Linked DNA regions of Neorhizobium galegae. The protein of the gene in region 1 interacts with the protein of each later gene in a pairwise test. Links are inferred from orthologs where the notes say so. Each region holds a gene or a part of one and is shown on either strand. Other genes may lie near its edges.

Region 1 (9,481 bases):
CGGCAAGCGCGGCATCGGGCTCGAAGAGTCCATGGAAATCTTCGCAGACCTGAAGCAGGAATTCGGCTTTCCGGTTCTGACCGACATTCATACGGAAGAACAATGCGCTGTCGTCGCAAAGACGGTGGACATCCTGCAGATCCCGGCTTTTCTGTCCCGCCAGACGGATCTGCTTGTCGCCGCCGCCAAGACCGGCCGCGTCATCAACGTCAAGAAGGGCCAGTTCCTGGCACCTTGGGACATGAAGAACGTGCTCGCCAAAATCACCCAGAGCGGCAACCCGAACGTTCTGCTGTGCGAGCGCGGCGCCTCCTTCGGCTACAACACGCTGGTCTCCGACATGCGTTCGCTGCCGATCATGGCGTCCATGGGCGCGCCGGTGATCTTCGATGCGACGCATTCCGTACAGCAGCCTGGCGGGCAGGGAGGCTCCACCGGAGGAGACCGCACCATGGTGCCGGTCCTCGCGCGGGCAGCGGTCGCCGTCGGCATAGCGGGCCTGTTCATCGAAACGCACGAGGATCCGGACAACGCGCCCTCGGACGGCCCCAACATGGTGCATCTGAAGGACATGCCGCGGCTGCTCGAAAAGCTGCTCGCGCTCGATGCCGTTGCCAAGGCGGCTTGAGCCCGCCCACAAAAAGCGCGCAAACTGCTTCGATTGTAATTTTCGTGTCATTGATTATGAGACATTTTCAGTGACCTCGTGACGTCAAGTCCAAACCCAGGGAGAGACCCTTGACCGCCATCACCGATATCATCGCTCGCGAAATTCTCGACAGCCGCGGCAATCCGACCGTAGAGGTGGATGTCTATCTGGAAGACGGTTCGATGGGCCGTGCGGCCGTTCCGTCGGGCGCCTCCACCGGCGCTCACGAAGCCGTCGAACTCCGCGACGGCGGCAAGCGCTATCACGGCAAGGGCGTCGAAAAGGCGGTCGAAGCCGTCAACACCGAGATCTTCGATGCGATCGGCGGTTTTGATGCCGAAAGCCAGATCCATATCGACAAGACGATGATCGCGCTCGATGGCACGCCGAACAAGTCGCGCCTCGGCGCCAATGCCATCCTCGGCGTCTCGCTCGCCGTCGCCAAGGCTGCCGCCGAAACGTCCGGCCTGCCGCTCTACCGGTATGTCGGCGGTCCGAACGCGCATGTCCTGCCGGTCCCGATGATGAACATCATCAACGGCGGCGCCCATGCCGACAACCCGATCGACTTCCAGGAATTCATGGTCATGCCGGTCGGCGCCGATACGCTGAAGGACGCCGTGCGCATGGGCTCGGAGATCTTCCACGTCCTCAGGAAGGAACTGGCGGCCCAGGGCCACAATACCAATGTCGGCGACGAAGGCGGTTTCGCACCGGGCCTGAAGAGCGCGTCGGAAGCCCTCGACTTCATCATGAAATCGGTCGAGAAGGCCGGTTACACGCCTGGCGACGACGTCTGCCTGGCGCTCGATTGCGCCTCGACTGAATTCTTCAAGAACGGCAAGTACGAAATGGAAGGCGAGGGCCGTACGCTCGAGCCGGAAGCCATGGCCGATTACCTGGCCGAGCTTGCAGCCAAGTACCCGATCATTTCGATCGAAGACGGCATGGCGGAAGACGATTGGGCCGGCTGGAAGTACCTGACCGACAAGATCGGCGCCAAGTGCCAGCTCGTCGGCGACGACCTGTTCGTCACCAATTCGGCGCGCCTGCGCGACGGCATAAAGATGGGTGTCGCCAACTCCATCCTCGTCAAGGTCAACCAGATCGGCTCGCTGTCGGAAACGCTCGATGCCGTCGAGACTGCCCACAAGGCGGCCTACACCGCCGTCATGTCGCACCGCTCGGGCGAAACCGAAGACTCGACGATCGCCGATCTCGCCGTGGCCACCAATTGCGGACAGATCAAGACCGGCTCGCTGTCGCGTTCCGACCGGCTTGCCAAGTACAACCAGCTCATCCGCATCGAGGAGATGCTGGGTCCGCAGGCCGTTTATGCCGGCCGCGGCATCCTGAAAGCCTGAGGCTTTTCAATCCGACATTTCCAATGAAAGCCCGCGTCAAAAGCGCGGGCTTTTTCGCGTCATGATTCTGGTCAACGATTGCTTAAGCAAGTTCTGCGAATTTGAAGCTCTGTTTCGGATCCGATTTGAGATCCCGTAAGCGTGGCAAGGCGTTAGAGCGGCATGTGGACAAAGCATCATAAGAAAAGAAGATTCGGCCGTTTTGCCCTTCCAGCCATCACAGTCGCGTTTCTTTCCTATTTCGGCTATCATTCCATCCACGGTGATCTCGGCCTGATCGCCACGGAGGAATTCGAACGTCAGCGGCAGGCGCGTGCAGGCGAGCTCGCAAAGTTGACCGCTCGGCGCGAGACGCTGGAGCGGCAGGTTCAGCTGATGAGCGACGGCTCGCTCGACAAGGACATGCTGGACGAGATCGCCCGCTATCAGCTGAATATTTCCCGGGGCGACGAAATCGTCATCTTCAACAACTACTTCTAAATTAACCTGATTTCGGTTAATTTTACATTTCTGTAACCTTTTCAGTAGGTTGCGCGGAATGTGAGCCATGCATTTATGGCATTGCTGGGGCAGCCTTTCTTGCCTATGGTACGCCCCGAAACCAGAGTGGGAATCTGGCGATACACGTCAGGGCGCAATCTCGCTCTCAACGCAGAACTCAAAGGGAGGGATGAATGGCGCCGACCAAGACCGCGTCTGTATCCGGCCGCAAACCAGCGGCAAAGTCTGCAATCAAATCTGCCTCGAAATCCTCCGCCAAGGAGTTTACGGGCAAGAATACGCCGGATTTCGGCAAGGATCAGGATCTTCACGCCTATCGTGAGATGCTCCTGATACGCCGTTTCGAGGAGAAGGCCGGCCAGCTCTACGGCATGGGCTTCATCGGCGGGTTCTGTCATCTCTATATCGGCCAGGAAGCGGTCGTCGTCGGCATGCAGATGGCGCAGCAGGACGGTGACCAGGTTATCACCGCCTATCGCGACCACGGGCACATGCTGGCAACCGGCATGAACGCACGTGGCGTCATGGCGGAGCTGACGGGACGCAAGGGTGGCTATTCCCGGGGGAAGGGCGGCTCGATGCACATGTTCTCCAAGGAAAAGAATTTCTACGGCGGCCACGGCATCGTCGGTGCCCAGGTCTCGCTCGGCACCGGTCTCGCCTTCGCCAACAGGTACCGTGGCAATGACAGCGTCTCGGTCGCCTATTTCGGCGACGGCGCGGCCAACCAGGGCCAGGTCTACGAGAGCTTCAACATGGCAGCCCTCTGGAAGCTGCCGATCGTCTATATCGTCGAGAACAACCGCTATGCGATGGGCACCTCGACGGCCCGTGCAACGGCGCAGTCGAACTACTCGCTGCGTGGTTCCGGCTTCGGTATTCCGGGCATCCAGGTCGACGGCATGGACGTTCGCGCCGTCAAGGCTGCCGGCGACGAGGCGCTCGAGCATTGCCGCTCCGGCAAGGGCCCGATCATTCTCGAAATGCTCACCTACCGTTATCGCGGCCACTCCATGTCCGACCCGGCGAAATATCGATCCAAGGACGAGGTGCAGAAGATGCGCTCCGAGCACGACCCGATCGAGCAGGTGCGTCTGCGCCTCATCGAAAAGGGCTGGGCGACCGAGGACGAGCTGAAGGCGATCGACAAGGATATCCGCGACGTCGTTTCGGATAGCGCCGATTTTGCCCAGGCCGATCCGGAGCCGGATGCGTCCGAGCTCTACACCGACATTCTGCTCTGATCGCGGGGAGGGAACCCAATGCCAATCGATATCCTGATGCCCGCCCTTTCTCCGACCATGGAGGAAGGTACGCTCAGCAAGTGGCTGAAAAAAGAGGGTGACAAGGTCACCTCCGGCGACGTGATCGCCGAAATCGAGACCGACAAGGCAACCATGGAAGTGGAAGCCGTCGATGAAGGCGTGATCGGCAAACTGCTGGTCGAAGCCGGAACCGAAAACGTCAAGGTCAACACCAAGATCGCCGTGCTCCTGCAGGACGGCGAAAGCGCCGATGCGATCGGTTCTTCGGCACCTGCCAAGGAGGCTCCGAAGGCTGAAGCTCAGGCTGCCCCGGAAGAAAAGCCGGCGGCTGCTCCGGTCCCGGCCCAGCCGAAGGCCGAGGCCGCTGCCGATCCGGATATCCCGGCCGGTACCGAAATGGTCATGACCACCGTTCGCGAAGCGCTTCGCGACGCCATGGCCGAGGAAATGCGCCGCGACGAAGACGTCTTCGTCATGGGCGAGGAAGTCGCCGAATACCAGGGCGCCTACAAGATCACGCAAGGGTTGCTGCAGGAATTCGGACCCCGTCGCGTCGTCGACACGCCGATCACCGAACACGGCTTTGCCGGCGTCGGCGTCGGTGCCGCCATGGCGGGCCTGAAGCCGATCGTCGAATTCATGACCTTCAACTTCGCCATGCAGGCGATCGACCAGATCATCAACTCCGCCGCCAAGACGCTCTACATGTCCGGCGGCCAGATGGGTGCGCCGATCGTGTTCCGCGGCCCGAACGGTGCCGCCGCCCGCGTCGGCGCCCAGCACAGCCAGGATTATGCCGCATGGTATAGTCAGATCCCGGGCCTCAAGGTCGTCATGCCGTACACCGCAGCCGACGCGAAGGGTCTCCTGAAGGCGGCCATCCGCGATCCGAACCCGGTTATCTTCCTCGAAAACGAAATCCTCTACGGCCACCAGTTCGAGGTGCCGAAGCTCGACGATTTCGTCCTGCCGATCGGCAAGGCCCGCATCCACAAAAAGGGCAAGGACGTTACCATCGTGTCCTTCGGCATCGGCATGACCTATTCCCTCAAGGCAATCGCCGAGCTGGAAAAGGAAGGCATCGACGTCGAACTGATCGACCTTCGCACCATCCGGCCGATGGATCTGCCGACGGTTATCGAATCAGTCAAGAAGACCGGCCGCCTCGTCACCGTCGAGGAAGGGTATCCGCAGTCGTCGGTCGGCACGGAAATCGCCACCCGCGTCATGCAGCAGGCCTTCGATTATCTCGATGCGCCGATCCTGACGATCGCCGGCAAGGACGTTCCGATGCCTTATGCGGCCAATCTCGAAAAGCTGGCGCTGCCGAATGTCGGCGAAGTCGTCCAGGCGGTGAAAACCGTCTGCTACAGATAAGGGGAGGATGTTTCGATGCCGATCAACATCACCATGCCTGCCCTGTCTCCCACCATGGAAGAGGGCAATCTTTCCAAGTGGCTCGTCAAGGAAGGCGACAAGGTCAAGTCGGGCGACGTGCTCGCCGAGATCGAGACCGACAAGGCGACCATGGAAGTCGAATCCGTAGATGAGGGCACCGTTGCCAAGCTCGTCGTGGCGGCCGGTACCGAAGGCGTCAAGGTCAATGCGCTGATCGCCATCCTTGCCGCCGATGGCGAGGATGTCTCGGCCGCCGCTGCCGGCGGCGGTGCTTCTCCGGCTCCGAAGGCCGAGGCTGCACCCGCTCCGAAGGCGGAAGCCGCTCCGGTTCAGAAGGCGTCCGAACTGGCGCCTGCTGTCGCTACACCGGCTCCGGCTGCTGCTCCGGCATCGTCGTCCGGCGCAAAGACCTTCTCGTCTCCACTCGCCCGTCGCCTCGCAAAGGAAGCCGGCCTCGATCTGTCCGCCGTTTCCGGCTCCGGCCCGCATGGACGCGTCGTCAAGGCCGATATCGAAAAGGCTGTGGCTTCCGGCGGCGCAAAGGCTGCACCGGCTGTCGCTCCGCAGGCCGCCGCCGCACCGGCGCCGGCCATGGCCAAGGGGCCGGCGGACGATACCGTCCTGAAGCTTTTCCCCGAGGGCTCCTACGAGCTTCTGCCGCATGACGGCATGCGCAAGACGATCGCCTCGCGCCTCACCGAGTCGAGTCAGACGGTTCCGTCCTACTTCGTCTCGATGGATTGCGAGCTCGACGCGCTGATGAAGCTGCGCGCCGAGATCAACAAGTCTTCGCCGATGAAGAAGACCGACAAAGGCGAGGTTCCGGCCTTCAAGCTGTCGGTCAACGACTTCATCATCAAGGCGATGGCGCTCGCTCTGCGCGATGTCCCGATGGCGAATGCTTCCTGGACCTCGACGGCCCGCGTGCTGCACAAGCATGCGGACGTCGGCGTGGCCGTATCCATCCCGGACGGCCTGATCACCCCGATCGTCCGCAAGGCTGAAACGAAGACGCTGTCCGCCATCTCAAACGAGGTGAAGGATCTGGCCAGGCGCGCCCGCGACAAGAAGCTGAAGCCGGAGGAATACCAGGGCGGCACGACATCCGTGTCCAACCTCGGCATGTTCGGCGTCTCCAACTTCACCTCGATCGTCAACCTGCCGCAGGCCTCGATCGTCTCGATCGGCGCAGGCGTCGAGAAGCCGATCGTCAAGAACGGCGAGATCAAGGTGGGCACGGTGATGACGGCAACCTTCGCCTTCGACCACCGCGTCATCGACGGCGCGCTCGGCGCGGAACTCGCGTCCGCCTTCAAGCGCTACATCGAAAACCCGATGGCGATGCTGGTGTAGTCCGGTCTTTCCCTCCCCCTTGCGGGGAGGGTGTCCGCAAGGGGGAGGGGTATCGGAGGTGCGTCCATGAAAACCGTTCTCTGCTATGGCGATTCATTGACCTGGGGTACGGATGCCGCGACCGGCGGCCGCCATGCCTTCGAAGATCGCTGGCCGAGCGTGCTGCAGGCAGCGCTCGGTCCCGCGGTCAATGTGGTCGCTGAGGGTCTCGGCGGTCGTACCACCGCCTATGACGACGGGCTTGCCGATTGCGATCGCAATGGTGCGCGGCTGCTGCCGACAGCCCTTCATAGCCATGGTCCTCTCGAGCTGGTCATTATCATGCTTGGCACCAATGACCTGAAGCCGATCATCCACGGCACGGCCATGGGCGCGCGGCAGGGTGTGAAGAAGCTGGTCAGCCTCGTGCGCTTCCACGACTGGGGCCGGGAATGCGACACGCCTGAAATCCTTATCGTGTCGCCGCCGAGGCTCTGCGAGACCGCAAACCCGATGACCGGAGCGCTGTATCGGGGAGCCATCGAGCAGTCTTCGATGCTCGCATCGCTCTATCGGGACCTCGCCGACGAACTAGGCTGCGGCTTCTTCGATGCGGGTTCGGTCGCCAAAACGACACCGATCGACGGCGTGCATCTCGATGCAGAAAATACCCGAGCCATCGGACGCGGCCTCGAGCCCGTCGTCCGGATGATGCTGGGGCTGTAGAACAAGATTTCCCGAGGCGGGCCGCTTGGAGCTGGCCCCCCAATGAGAAGGCAGGAAAGCAATGGCTCAATCCTACGACGTCATCGTTATCGGTTCCGGTCCCGGCGGTTATATCGCCGCCATCCGGGCATCCCAGCTCGGGCTGAAGGTCGCCGTCGTCGAGCGCGAGCACCTCGCCGGCATCTGCTCCAACTGGGGCTGCATTCCGACCAAGGCGCTTCTGCGCTCGGCCGACGTCATGCACACCGCGACCCATGCGAAAGATTACGGCCTGACGCTGGAAGGCACGATCAAGCCGGACGTCAAGGCGATCGTCGACCGCTCGCGCGGCATCGCGCACCGCATGAACAACGGCGTCGGTTTCCTGTTCAAGAAGAACAAGGTCGACATCATCTGGGGCGAGGCGAAGCTTACCAAGCCGGGTGAGGTCGTCGTTTCGAAGACCGCCAAGAAGCCGGTCGAACCGGTTGGCCCGATCCCGAAGAATACGCTGGGCGAGGGCACCTATACCGCCAAGCACATCATCATTGCGACAGGCGCCCGCCCGCGCGCACTTCCCGGCATCGAACCGGACGGCAAGCTGATCTGGACCTATTTCGAGGCGATGAAGCCGGAAGAGATGCCGAAGTCGCTGCTGGTCATGGGCTCGGGCGCGATCGGCATCGAGTTTGCGAGCTTCTACCGCACCATGGGCGTCGAGGTCACCGTCGTCGAGATCATGAGCCAGGTCATGCCGGTCGAGGACGCGGAGATCTCCGCGCTCGCCAAGAAGCAGTTCGAGCGCCAGGGCATGAAGATCCTGCTCGAAGCCAAGGTCGCCAAGGTCGAGAAGGGTGACAACTCGGTCACCGCGACGATCGAACTCAAGGACGGCAAGACGCAAGCGATCACCGCCGACCGGATGATCTCGGCCGTCGGCGTCCAGGCCAATATCGAAGGCATCGGCCTTGAGACACTCGGCGTGAAGACAGACCGCGGCTTCATCGTCATCGACGGCTACGGCAAGACCAATGTGCCCGGCCTCTATGCGATCGGCGACGTCGCCGGCCCGCCGCTGCTCGCCCACAAGGCCGAGCATGAAGCGGTCATCTGCGTCGAAAAGATCGCCGGCCTGCCGAATGTCCATCCGATGGACAAGCTGAAAATCCCGGGCTGCACCTATTGCCATCCGCAGGTCGCCTCCGTCGGCCTCACTGAAGCCAAGGCGAAAGAGCAGGGCCGCGACATCCGCGTCGGCCGTTTCCCGTTCGTCGCCAACGGCAAGGCGATCGCGCTCGGCGAGGACCAGGGCCTCGTCAAGACCATCTTCGACAAGAAGACCGGCGAACTCATCGGCGCCCACATGGTCGGTGCCGAAGTCACCGAACTGATCCAGGGCTTCGTCGTCGCCATGAACCTGGAGACGACGGAAGAGGAGCTGATGCACACCATCTTCCCGCATCCGACCATCTCCGAGACGATGAAGGAAAGCGTGCTCGACGCCTATGGCCGGGCGCTGAATGCCTGACGAGATAGCCTTGCCGGGGATTGTTCCACGGCGAGGCGCCGCCCATATGAGTGTCTCTGGAACGGGAGCGTAGCATGCAGATAGGTTGGATTGCGGCAATCATCATCGGCGGCCTGGCGGGTTGGCTCGCCGGCAAGCTGATGGATGTCCGCTTCGGCATTTTCATGAACATCGTCATCGGCATCGTCGGCGCGGTTCTCGCCAACGGCATCTTCAACAGGTTCAACATCCATGTTGCAGACGGATGGCTGGGTTACCTGGTTGCAGGTTTCATCGGCTCCTGCATTTTGCTATTTATCGCCAAACTCGTCAGGCGCTGACGGTAGCCGCGCTCCAAGCGGTTGAAAGCAGGTATCTATGGTCACCATTCTCGACACGATCGCATCCGGCGATGAAAAGCGCGTCCGTCATCCGGAAAAGGCGCATCGTCCCGATACCGAGGTGATGCGCAAGCCGGAATGGATCCGCGTTCGTGCACCGGTCTCCAAGGGTTATCAGGAAACCCGTGCGATCGTGAAGGAAAACAAGCTGGTCACGGTCTGCGAGGAAGCGGGCTGCCCCAATATCGGCGAGTGCTGGGACAAGAAGCACGCCACCTTCATGATCATGGGCGAGATCTGTACCCGCGCCTGCGCCTTCTGCAACGTGGCGACCGGCAAGCCGAACGCGCTCGACATGGAAGAGCCCGAAAACGTCGCCAAGGCCGTCAAGCAGATGGGCCTGTCCCACGTGGTCATCA
Region 2 (11,355 bases), 160 kb from region 1 along the record:
GCGCGCACCAGTTGGACGCTGAAGCATGTGTCGAGCACGTCGGAGGACGTCATGCCCTGATGGATGAAGCGGCTGTCCGGCCCGACGAATTCGGCGAGATGGGTGAGGAAGGCGATGACGTCATGCTTGGTGACGGCTTCGATCTCGTCGATGCGCGCAACGTCGAACGTGGCCGAGCCACCCTTTGCCCAGATCGTCTCCGCTGCCGACTTCGGGATCACGCCGATCGCCGCAAGCGCATCGCAGGCATGAGCCTCGATCTCGAACCAGATGCGGAACTTGGTTTCGGGCGACCAGATGGCGACCATTTCGGGCCGCGAGTAACGGGGGATCATGGGCTTGTCGTTTCCTTCACGAGTGTCGGCTGCGCTGTAGCAAGAAGCGCGGCGAAGCTCAAGTTTTTGAGGCAATCAAACAGGGATTAGGGCGCTGTCTTGACCGGAACGGCGATCCAGCGTCCGTTCTGGCCCTCGAAACCGGCACTGAGGACCATGATCAGCGCTACTTCGACCGCAGCGCCTTCGAGCGACGAGCCGCTGACGACGCCAGCGAGCCGGTAGCCGGTAACGCAGCCGCGTGACGCCGGAATGCGCTGGTCTTCGTGAACAACGTCGTTGACAGGTTTCCCGTTCCGTTCGGTAAAGCGAAGGCGCAAGGAGACCGTCTTTTCGACTATGCCTTCACATTGCGGGCCGAGCGGCTGCGGGACCTCGTCGAGGACGAGCGTATTGGCTTCTCCGACCGGTGGTACGGCCGGAACGCTGCGATATCGCAGCTGATGGGGATCGTTGCCGATCTCGGTGATCGGGTTGAAAGCGACGACTTCGCCTGGATGATTGGCGAGCTCGTGGGTTTCGATCATTCCATCCGCGTCATTGTGCACCTGCCAGCGGGCCTTGGCGATCGTCGCTCCATCCTGTTCCAGCCGGACCCGGTACGGCGTTCCCGGCAGGTAGGTATCCTTGTTGAGGTCGAGCGCGTAGATATTGGCATAGGGGAAGCCGGATCCGTCCTGGATGCCGTATTCCTCGAAGGCGAAAACGGCGCCGTCGGAGGAAAAGCCGATCGGGCGGACGCTTGCGATATCGGCCGCGGATGTGGAGCCGGCGAACAACATCGCCGCAAATGCCGGAACCGAATATCGCAAGGCTGATATCATCTGCGTCCGTCCTCCGCCGCAGCTTTCAGCCGCGCGATGTTCTCACGATAGGCCGCGATTCCTTCGCCTTTGTAAACCGCAGATCCGGCAACGAAGACATTGGCGCCTGCAGCGGTTGCCGCGCCGATCGTATCGGCGGTAATGCCGCCATCGACTTCCAGCTCGATCGGCCGGCTGCCGATCATCGCCTTGGCAGCGCGGATCTTGTCGGTCATCGCGGGAATGAACTTCTGGCCGCCGAAGCCCGGATTGACGCTCATGATCAGGATCAGGTCGATATCGTCCAGCACGTTTTCGATCGCCGAGAGCGGCGTTGCCGGGTTGAGCGTGACGCCGACCTTCTTGCCGAGCGAGCGGATCGTCTGAAGCGAGCGGTGCAGGTGCGGCCCGGCCTCGACATGCACGGTAATGCCGTCGCATCCGGCCTTGGCGAAGGCTTCGAGGTAAGGATCGGCCGGCGAGATCATCAGGTGGCAATCGAAAAAGGCGGCGGTGTAAGGTCGCAGCGACTTGATGACGTCAGGACCGAACGAGATGTTCGGCACGAAATGCCCGTCCATCACGTCGAGATGGACCCATTCGGCTCCCGCTTCGACGGCGTCGCGCACTTCCTGGCCGAGCTTTGAAAAGTCGGCCGCGAGAATGGACGGGGCGATGCGGATCGGCAGAGCGGTGGCGAGCGTCATGGGTCGAAAGTCTCCGGTTGTCGACGGTCCCTCTAACATTGCGGCGCGGGCGGAACAATCGTCAGTCTGTCGCCGGACGCGAGAGGATGAACGTGGATCCCCGCCATTCGAGCAGGCGGAACGGATTGTCCCTTAGTTCATGACCGCGATCGAAGGCGATCGGGCCGATCACGGTACTGAAGGAACGGCTGCCGATCGTCTGTGCCAGAGGCTGGCCTGTCGCCGCGGTCACCGCCTGGTGAACAAGTTCGGTCGCGGCATAGGCAGGCAGCAGATATCCGTCCGCATCGATATTTTTCGCGCGCAGGGCTGCGACGGCCGCTGCCGCGGAGGGCAGGGTGGCATAGTCCGGGAGGGCGACGGCCAGGACGCCGTCGCGCAGGGGCACCGGACGGTTGGCCGCACGCAAGTTATCGCCGCCGAGCAAGGTGAGGGGAAAGTTTTCGGAAGCGCCGTCGCGGGCGATGATCGCCATGTCGTTGCGGTCGCCGCCGACGAACACATGGCTTGCCCCCGCCTTGGCGAGACGGCGCACCAGCGCCACTTGCTGTTCCTGACCAGGTCGGAACGTGTCGGTGAAGATCGGCGTGATGCCCATCGGTTCGAGGCGCTGACGGATGGCGCTGGCGAGCTCGCGGCCGTAGATCGTGCCGTCCTCGACCAGCGCGATTGGCTCCGCCTTCCAGACATTGACGATGGTTTCGGACAGTTTCTCCGCCTCGTCGCCTTCGGCTGGCGCCATGCGAAAGAACGGCCAGCCGTTGCGCAGCGTGTCCTCCATCAGGATCTTCGAGCGCACCGAGACGGTAATGGCCGGAATCTGTGCGGCCTTCAGCAGCGGCAATGCGGTGGAAAGCGTCTCGACGCAGAGGAAACCGACGGCGGCGGACACTTTCGCGTTGGTGAGGCCCCTGGCGGCGGCAGCGCCACCGTTTTCATCGCAGCTCTCGTCGATCTCGACGACGGTGTCGCCGCCCGCTTCCGCTGCCGCGCGGGCGCCCTGAAAGACCTGAGTGCCAAGCGGTGCGTATGGGCCGGAGCGCGGCGCGACCACCCCGATCACTGCCGCCGGTGCCGATCCGCATCCGAGAAACGAAGCCAGCAGTCCGGCGATGATGAAACGTCGTGCTGTCATGTTTTTCCTGGGATTCTCTCTCGAAGCGACATTTAGCTTTCTGATCGCAGCCGTCAAAGAGAATCGGCTTTCCGAAGTAAAAAGCCGCTACTCCGGTGGACATCAAGGGTTTTTGCCACCATATCTCCAAGAGTAATGCGGGACTGACGGCGGTCCCCCGATGCCTTTCAAGAGATGCCTTTGACGGACCAGCCTCTCCTCGACCCCGTCCACTACCGGAACGGCATGGCACGATACGCTGGCCACGTCCAGGTTGTGACGACGGAATTCGAAGGCGTGCGGCGCGGCGTGACGGTGACGGCAGCCTGCTCAGTCTCGGACAACCCGCCGACCGTGCTCGTCTGCCTGAACGGCAGCAATGCAAGCAATGCCATCTTCGAGAGGAGCGGCGTCTTTGCTTTGAATTCGCTGGCGGCGCATCATCAGGCGCTGGCGACGGGATTTGCGGGCCTGAGCGGCGTTCCCGCCGAGGAGCGGTTTGCGCTCGGAGATTGGAAAACTCTGGTGACCGGCGCTCCGGTGCTGGCCGATGCCGTCGTCAGCTTCGATTGCCGTCTGACCGACATAAAACGGGTTTCGACCCATTTCGTCATGTTCGGCGAGGTGAAGGCCATGCATTTCGGCGAGGCGAACCCCTCGCTCATCTATCTGGATCGCGGCTTTCGTAGCTTATAGGATGCCGTTTGAAAGGGTGTGATCATGCCTGAAGGAAAAACGAGCGCTTTGCCGACCTCGATCGACGAGACGATCGCGCTTTTGGGCGCCGAGGATTATCTTGCCGGACGTTCGCTCGGCACGGTGATCTTCCTGGCGCTGAAGATGAAACGCCCGCTCTTCCTCGAAGGCGAAGCCGGCGTCGGCAAGACCGAGATCGCCAAGACGCTGGCCAAGGCCTTGAACCGGCCGCTGATCCGGCTGCAGTGTTACGAAGGCCTCGATATCTCCTCGGCAGTCTACGAATGGAATTATCCGGCCCAGATGCTGGACATCCGGCTTTCGGAGGCATCGGGCGTCAAGGATCGCACGCGCATCGAGGCGGACCTCTTTTCCGAACGTCACCTGATCCGCCGGCCGGTGCTGCAGGCGCTTGGCCAGCCGGGTGGTCCGGCGCCGGTCTTCCTGATCGACGAACTCGACCGCACCGACGAAGCCTTCGAAGCGTTCCTGCTGGAAGTACTTTCGGACTTTCAGGTGACGATCCCGGAACTTGGGACGATAAAGGCCGCAGAGCCGCCGATCGTCATCATCACCACCAATCGCACCCGCGAAATCCATGACGCGCTGAAGCGGCGCTGCCTATATCACTGGGTCGATTATCCGGATGCGGCACAGGAACTGGAGATCATCCGCCGCAAGGTGCCGCAATGCTCCGAAACCCTGTCGCGGCAGGTGGTCGCCTATGTGCAGAAGCTCCGGACAGTCGACCTCTTCAAGAACCCGGGCGTGGCCGAAACCATCGACTGGGCGACGGCGCTGACCGAGCTCGACCGGATCGCCCTCGATCCGGAAACGATTGCCGATACGCTCGGCACGCTCTTGAAATATCAGGACGATATCGCCCGCATCAAAGGCGGAGAAGGCGAACGGGTGCTTTCCGAAGTGAAGGCCGAATTGCTGGCAGCAGGATAGGGGCCATGGCAGGCTTGAGCGACGACGGAATGATCGTGCCCCCGGTTCCGGCCGGCGCTGGTGGGTTCGGTCCGGGGAGGTCTGGCGATGATGGCCGGCTCGCCGACAACCTCGTCTATTTCTCCCGCGTATTGCGCCGTGCCGGGCTGAAGACCGGGCCGGCCGCTGCCGCCGACGCGATTGCCGCGGTCGATGCGATCGGCATCGGTTCGCGCGAGGAATTCCACGCGGCGCTGTCTGCCGTCTTCGTCAGGCGCCATGAGGACCAGCCTGTCTTCGACGAGGCCTTTCGCCTGTTCTGGCGTTCCCGCGATCTGGTCGGCAAGATGATCGCGATGATGTCGCCCAAGGCTGCCGACAATCGCGAAAGGGAAAAGCAGAAGGCCGGCGCCACCCGCGTCAGCGAGGCGCTGACCGCCGACCAGCCGGAGACCCCAAACCGCAAGAAGCCGCCGGAGATCGAAGTGGACTCCCGCTTCACGACCTCTGTCGGCGAGATCCTCAAGCGCATGGATTTCGCCCAGATGAGCGCGGCCGAACTGGCCGAAGCCCGGCGCCAGCTGGTCAAGCTCGCTCTGCCTCTGGACAAGGTGGCGACGCGGCGGTTCCGGCCGTCCAGCCGCCCGCCGAGGATCGACCCGCGCGCCACCATGCGCCAGGCGATGAAGAGCGGCGGCGATCTCATTTTGCCGCGGTTCCGCGAACGCAAGACCGCGCCGCCGCCGCTGGTCGTGCTTGCCGATATTTCCGGCTCGATGAGCCAGTACACCCGCATCTTCCTGCATTTCCTGCATGCGCTGACCGAAAAGCGCACCCGCGTACATACCTTCCTGTTCGGCACTCGGCTGACCAATGTCACCCGCCAGATGCGCCGCCGCGATCCAGACGAAGCGCTGGCCGGCTGCACGGACGCGGTGCGCGACTGGTCCGGCGGAACGCGTATCGGCGCGACGCTTGCCGAATTCAACCGGCTCTGGTCCCGCCGTGTGCTGGGGCAGGGCGCCGTCGTGCTATTGATAACCGATGGCCTTGAGCGAGAGGGCGTCGAGGAACTGGCGCAGGAAATGGACAGGCTGCACCGGTCCTGCCGCCGTTTGATCTGGTTGAACCCGCTGTTGCGGTTCGATGGTTTCGAGGCCCGGGCGCGCGGCGTGCGCGCCATGCTGCCGCATGTGGACGAGTTTCGCGCCGTCCATAACCTGCGCTCGCTTGCCGATTTGGCGATTGCATTGTCGGATGACCGCACAAAGACCGCGGACCCGCGGCGCTATTTGGACATGAGGAGGGTCGTATGACTGTTTCCGAAATTCTGGACCCGTTGCGGACCGCCGAGAGCTGGAAGCAGGCCGGCCGCAACGTGGCGATCGCAACCGTGATCGAGACCTGGGGCTCGGCTCCGCGGCCGACCGGAAGCCATCTCGTCATCGACGGCGAAGGCAATTTCGAAGGTTCCGTCTCCGGCGGCTGCGTCGAAGGCGCTGTCATCACCGAAGCACTCGACGTCATCGAGAGCGGCGCCCCGAAAATGCTCGAATTCGGCGTTGCCGACGAGACCGCATGGCGGGTCGGCCTGTCCTGCGGCGGCCGGATCAGGGTTTATGTGGAAAGGCTCGGCTGATGCGGCTCGAAGCACTGACGAAGCTCAACGCCGCCCGGCGTTCCCGCAGGGCTGCCGTGGTGGTGACCGATCTCGCCGACGATCAGGTGCAGGTGATCCTCGAGGGCGAACCCGTGTCGGGCCTGCTCGGCGAGGAGATCGCGAAAGTCTTTCGCAGCGGCAAGGCGGGAACGGTCGAGGTCGAAGGCCGGTCGCTGTTCCTCAATGTTCACCTGCCGCCGCCGCGCATCGTGGTGATCGGTGCCGTCCATATCAGCCAGGCGCTGGCCCGGCTGGCCCCGGTCGCCGGGTATGACCTGACGATCATCGATCCGCGCACGGCTTTTGCGACCGAGGAACGTTTCGAGGGCGTCGATCTGATTGCCGACTGGCCTGAAGACGTGTTGAAGGATCGCCCGCTCGACGCCTATACGGCACTGGCGGCCGTCACACATGATCCGAAGATCGATGATTTCCCGCTCTCGGAAGCGCTGCGGGTCGGCTGCTTCTACGTCGGCGCGCTCGGCAGCCGGAAGACCCATGCGAAGCGTGTGGAGCGGCTGAAGGAGATGGGCCGTACCGACAATGAGATCGGCCGCATCGCCGCGCCGATCGGCCTTGATATCGGTGCCGCGAGCCCCGCCGAGATCGCGCTCGCCACGCTGGCCCAGATCGTCCAGGCGTTCCGCCGGCGCGATCTCGTCACCGAGGGGTGACGCCATGAGATACGGGACGTTCGAACTCGGCGAAGCTGAAGGCGTGGTGCTGGCGCACAGTATCAGGCTAGCCGCCGGCCGCATGTCGAAAGGGCAAATACTTTCCCAGAATGATATCGCTCGGCTTTCGGAAGAAGGCGTCGCATCCGTCGTCGCGGTGCGGCTCGATCCCGGCGACATGCTGGAGGACGACGCGGCGCAGGCGATCGCCGATGCGATCGCGCCGGACAATCTGCGTTTCTCGGAGGCGACCACCGGCCGCGTCAACATCTATGCCAGGGTGGATGGGCTTTTTGTTGCCGACAAGAGGGTGGTCGACGCGCTGAACCGTATCGATCCGGCGATCACGCTTGCCTGCCTTGCCGACCATGTGGCGGTGCGCGCCGGCGACATGGTGGCGACCGTCAAGATCATTCCGCTTGCCGTTGGTGAGGCAAAGGTCGCGGAAGCCGTGGCGCTGCTGGCAGAATCGGTCGCCTTCGAGGTAAAAGCCTTCAGTCCCCGTGCGGTGACGCTGGTCGCGACCGAGCTTCCCTCGCTGAAGGCGTCGGTCATGGACCGCACCGCCAAGCTGCTGGAGCAGAGGCTCGCGCCATCCGGTAGCCGGCTAATAAAAGAGATCCGCATTCCCCATTCCGCCGAACGCCTTACCGGGGTTCTTCAACAGATTCGATCCGAGGAAATTAATGAGCCGGCTATGATTATCGTCTTCGGCGCCTCGGCGGTGGCCGATCCGGACGATGTCATTCCCGCCGCCATCCGACGCGCGGGCGGGGAGGTCGATCAGGTCGGCATGCCCGTCGACCCCGGCAATCTCCTGGTTCTCGGGCGGATCGGCAAGGTCCCGGTGCTGGGTGCTCCGGGCTGCGCGCGCTCGCCGAAGGAAAACGGTTTCGACTGGGTGCTGAACCGGCTGATGGCCGGCGAGACGCCGACCTCCTTCGATATCACCGGCATGGGCGTCGGCGGGCTGCTGATGGAAATTCCGACCCGGCCGCGCCCGCGCGATGCGGCGCCCGAAAAGGCGGCGGCATTGTCGGTAGGCGCCCTGATGCTCGCGGCCGGCCAGGCGCGGCGTATGGGCAAGGACGGGCCGCACAAGCTGCTCGCCGAGTTTGACGGCATTCCGCTCGTCCGCCGCACCGCCGGAATACTGCTGGCGTCGCAGGCCTCACCGGTGGTCGCAGTGACCGGTCATCGGCGCGACGAGATCGAGATGGCGCTGGCCGGCCTCGGTATCAGTTCTCACTTCAATCCGGACTACTCTTCCGGCATGGCAAGTTCGCTGGTTGCCGGTTTCTCCAGTCCGGAACTGGCCCAGAAGGATGGTATCCTGGTCATGCTGGCCGACATGCCGGGCGTTACCACGGAGCATCTGAACATGCTGATCGCCGCCTTCCGTCAGGCTGGCGGCGGTGTCGTGGTTCGTTCGGTCTCGGACGGAAAACGCGGCAACCCGATCATTCTGCCGCGGATAGCTTACGATGCCGTGCTGCGGCTGGAAGGCGATGTCGGTGCCCGCGCGCTCATCGAGAACTCGGGGCTTTCGGTGATCGACGTGGATATCGGGCCTGCCGCGCATCTGGACGTGGATACGCCGGAGGCGGTAATGGCTGCCGGCGGGATTTTGAAAAGGTAGGCGAATGGACAATTCCGACATCGAGGAAATGTTCGAGGGGCTCGGCCCGGTCTCGATCCGCCGCATGTTCGGCGGCAAGGGCATCTATCACGATGGTTTGATCGTCGCGATCGATCTGCGCGGCGAGATCATGCTGAAGGTGGATGCGGTCAGTGCGCCGGAGTTCGAAGGCGCTGGTGCCAGGCAATGGTTTTATGAGGGAAAGAAGGGGAAACCGGTGCTGATGCCTTATTGGTCGGTGCCGGAAGACGCCTTCGACGATCCCGACGAGATGCGCAAATGGGTGCGGCTCGCATTCGACGCAGCCGTGCGTGCCAACTCGAAATCTTGAACCTGGATATCCCCGAGTGCTAGATTTCGCATCTTGCTCGACAGAATGTGAAGCGCGTACGTTCGCCTGATACTGAGGGGCGTGGGCTGCCGAATCTCTCGACCAGGGTCGCGTCCGGAAATTCTGTCAAATTGATTTCATCAAGTCGGCCGCTTCGGTTCGCCGGAGCGGCTTTCGTCTATGATCACTTTGGAAGATGTGCGAAGGCCTTCGCTGAGAAGGGCGACAGCGGCTGAGGCGGATCCTTCGGATCGAACCAGCCGATCTCCGACAGCTTGTCGGGCTCGGTGAGCGAGGGCTCGCCGGTGAAATCGCGGGTGACGTAGATCAGCGAGACCCAGTGTTGCCCGTCGGCCTTGATGATCTCTTCAGCCACGCAGAGAAACTCGACCTTGCCGATCGTAAGGCCGGTTTCCTCTTCCGCCTCGCGGCGGGCTGCTTCCGAGGAAGGCTCCATCGGATCGACCTTGCCGCCGACAATGTTCCAGAAGCCCGCTTCCGGCGCCTTGAGGCGACGGCAAAGTAGAACCTTGCCATCGTCGCGCACGATAACAAGCCCGGCGCCGACGCCGGGGAAATCAATGCCGGGTTTGGCCACGGAAGGTTTTAAGCCTTGGCGGCGTTCGCGACGATCAGCATGAAAGCCGGAATGTCGTCGCCGAAGCCGATCGGGGTAGGGCCGTCGTCGTGATCGCGGTGGTAACGCTGGCGACGCTCGCGATTGTCGTCGTTTGCGGGTGCCGGGGCAGGTGTCGGCCGCGAGTTGCGGTTGCCGCCATTGCTCTGCGGTTTCCTGTCTGCCTTGCGTTCCGGTTTCACGGTTTCCACCCTAGCTTCCACAAATGCCTCTTCGACTGCTTCAATCGGATTATCTTGGATCTTCGTGTCAGCCTTGTGACTCGAATCTCCGCGCCCAGAGTCAGCACGTCCCGAATCGCTTCGTCTGCCGCGGCCGCGCTCCTTATCACGATCGCGGCCCTTGCGGCTACCGCGGTCGCTCTCCTGGCTTTCCATGGGGGCGGGAAGCGCTGAGATGTCGCCGTTCAGCCATTCGATCTTCTCATTGATGAGATTCTCGATGGCGGCGAGATATTTGGTATCGGAACGGGTAACGAGAGTGAAGGCTCGGCCCGAGCGGCCGGCGCGTCCGGTACGGCCGATGCGGTGGACATAATCCTCCGCGTGGATCGGCACGTCGAAGTTGAAGACATGGCCGACGTCCGGCAAGTCGAGGCCGCGTGCGGCAACGTCAGAGGCGACCAGCAGCTGGATATTGCCGTCGCGGAAATTCTGCAGCATGGTCGTGCGCGAACGCTGGTCCATGTCGCCATGCAGCGCGCCGACCGAGAAGCCATGCCGCTCGAGCGAACGGAAAAGATCGGCGACGTCGACCTTGCGATTGCAGAAGATGATCGCGTTCTTGAGATCGTCCTGGGCCTTGATGAGATCGCGCAGCACGGCGCGCTTCTCGTAATCCTTGTTGTGCGAAGCGACGAGGCGCTGCGTCACGGTCTTGGCGGTCGAAGAGGGCTTGGCGACTTCGATCCGTTCCGGGTTCTGCAGGAAGCGGTCGGCGAGCTTCTGGATCTCCGGCGGCATGGTGGCCGAGAAGAACAGCGTCTGCCGGGTGAAGGGGATCATCTTGGCGATCCGCTCGATATCCGGGATGAAGCCCATGTCGAGCATGCGGTCGGCCTCGTCGATGACGAGGATCTCGACGCCGGTCATCAAAAGCTTGCCGCGCTCGCAATGGTCGAGCAGGCGGCCGGGCGTGCAGATCAGAACGTCGGCGCCACGTTCCAGCTTGCGGTCCTGATCGTCGAAGGACACGCCGCCGATCAAAAGCGCGACGTTGAGCTTGTGGTTCTTGCCGTATTTTTCAAAATTTTCGGCGACCTGTGCGGCGAGTTCGCGGGTCGGCTCGAGGATCAGCGTACGCGGCATGCGGGCGCGGGCGCGGCCCTTTTCCAGAAGCGTCAGCATCGGGAGAACGAAGGAGGCCGTCTTGCCCGTGCCTGTCTGCGCGATGCCGCAGATATCGCGGCGCTGCAGCGCATGCGGGATTGCCCCTTCCTGGATCGGCGTGGGGATCGTGTAACCCGCGTCTGTGACAGCGGAGAGGACTTTCTGGCTCAGGCCAAGATCAGCAAATGTGGTCAAAGGGAATTCTGTTTCCGTTCCGGTTCTGTACGAACACTATGGGAGTCGATGCATGGCTGCTCGACAACTGGCCCGCGACATAGGGCCAAAATGTCCAAAAGTCAAGGAAAGCAAGGCGATTGGACGCCGGATTGGTGAATGAAGATGCTGGCGGGGCAAGCCGGCTATCGCTCTACCGGTAAAGAATTGCTTTCTGGCCGAAAGCCCGGCTCAATTGAGGTAGGTCGTGAGCTTCATGCCGGCATTGAGGAAGTGCACGGGATCGATGGGATTGCCGTCGCGGCGGACCTCGTAGTGGACGTG

What was found.
Region 2: the proteins of eno (region 1) and rpe interact in binary tests that used the Escherichia coli proteins (3 or more experiments, as listed by UniProt). The link is inferred for Neorhizobium galegae from one-to-one orthologs.

The regions. Positions count from the first base shown.
Region 1 is NZ_CP090095.1:1,955,559-1,965,039, forward strand. Bases 1-2,875 are described here. They hold eno (phosphopyruvate hydratase), read left to right. Parts: upstream 1-738; coding sequence 739-2,013; downstream 2,014-2,875. Other genes in these bases: kdsA (3-deoxy-8-phosphooctulonate synthase), read left to right, coding at 1-628; LZK81_RS09835 (FtsB family cell division protein), read left to right, coding at 2,176-2,493; pdhA (pyruvate dehydrogenase (acetyl-transferring) E1 component subunit alpha), read left to right, coding at 2,688-2,875. In the rest of the region: more of pdhA, read left to right, coding at 2,876-3,758; LZK81_RS09845 (pyruvate dehydrogenase complex E1 component subunit beta), read left to right, coding at 3,777-5,156; LZK81_RS09850 (pyruvate dehydrogenase complex dihydrolipoamide acetyltransferase), read left to right, coding at 5,172-6,530; LZK81_RS09855 (SGNH/GDSL hydrolase family protein), read left to right, coding at 6,597-7,235; lpdA (dihydrolipoyl dehydrogenase), read left to right, coding at 7,297-8,742; LZK81_RS09865 (GlsB/YeaQ/YmgE family stress response membrane protein), read left to right, coding at 8,817-9,062; lipA (lipoyl synthase), read left to right, coding at 9,100-9,481. UniProt on the Escherichia coli protein: Catalyzes the reversible conversion of 2-phosphoglycerate (2-PG) into phosphoenolpyruvate (PEP). It is essential for the degradation of carbohydrates via glycolysis.
Region 2 is NZ_CP090095.1:2,117,519-2,128,873, forward strand. What follows is about bases 1-2,757. They hold rpe (ribulose-phosphate 3-epimerase), read right to left. Parts: upstream 1,846-2,757; coding sequence 1,156-1,845; downstream 1-1,155. Other genes in these bases: purB (adenylosuccinate lyase), read right to left, coding at 1-335; LZK81_RS10595 (DUF2259 domain-containing protein), read right to left, coding at 422-1,159; LZK81_RS10605 (branched-chain amino acid ABC transporter substrate-binding protein), read right to left, coding at 1,907-2,757. Outside these bases: more of LZK81_RS10605, read right to left, coding at 2,758-2,980; LZK81_RS10610 (flavin reductase), read left to right, coding at 3,155-3,655; LZK81_RS10615 (AAA family ATPase), read left to right, coding at 3,680-4,609; LZK81_RS10620 (vWA domain-containing protein), read left to right, coding at 4,639-5,904; LZK81_RS10625 (XdhC family protein), read left to right, coding at 5,901-6,227; LZK81_RS10630 (XdhC family protein), read left to right, coding at 6,227-6,922; LZK81_RS10635 (NTP transferase domain-containing protein), read left to right, coding at 6,927-8,561; LZK81_RS10640 (TfoX/Sxy family protein), read left to right, coding at 8,566-8,892; LZK81_RS10645 (NUDIX domain-containing protein), read right to left, coding at 9,077-9,490; LZK81_RS10650 (DEAD/DEAH box helicase), read right to left, coding at 9,499-11,052; LZK81_RS10655 (M23 family metallopeptidase), read right to left, coding at 11,263-11,355. UniProt on the Escherichia coli protein: Catalyzes the reversible epimerization of D-ribulose 5-phosphate to D-xylulose 5-phosphate.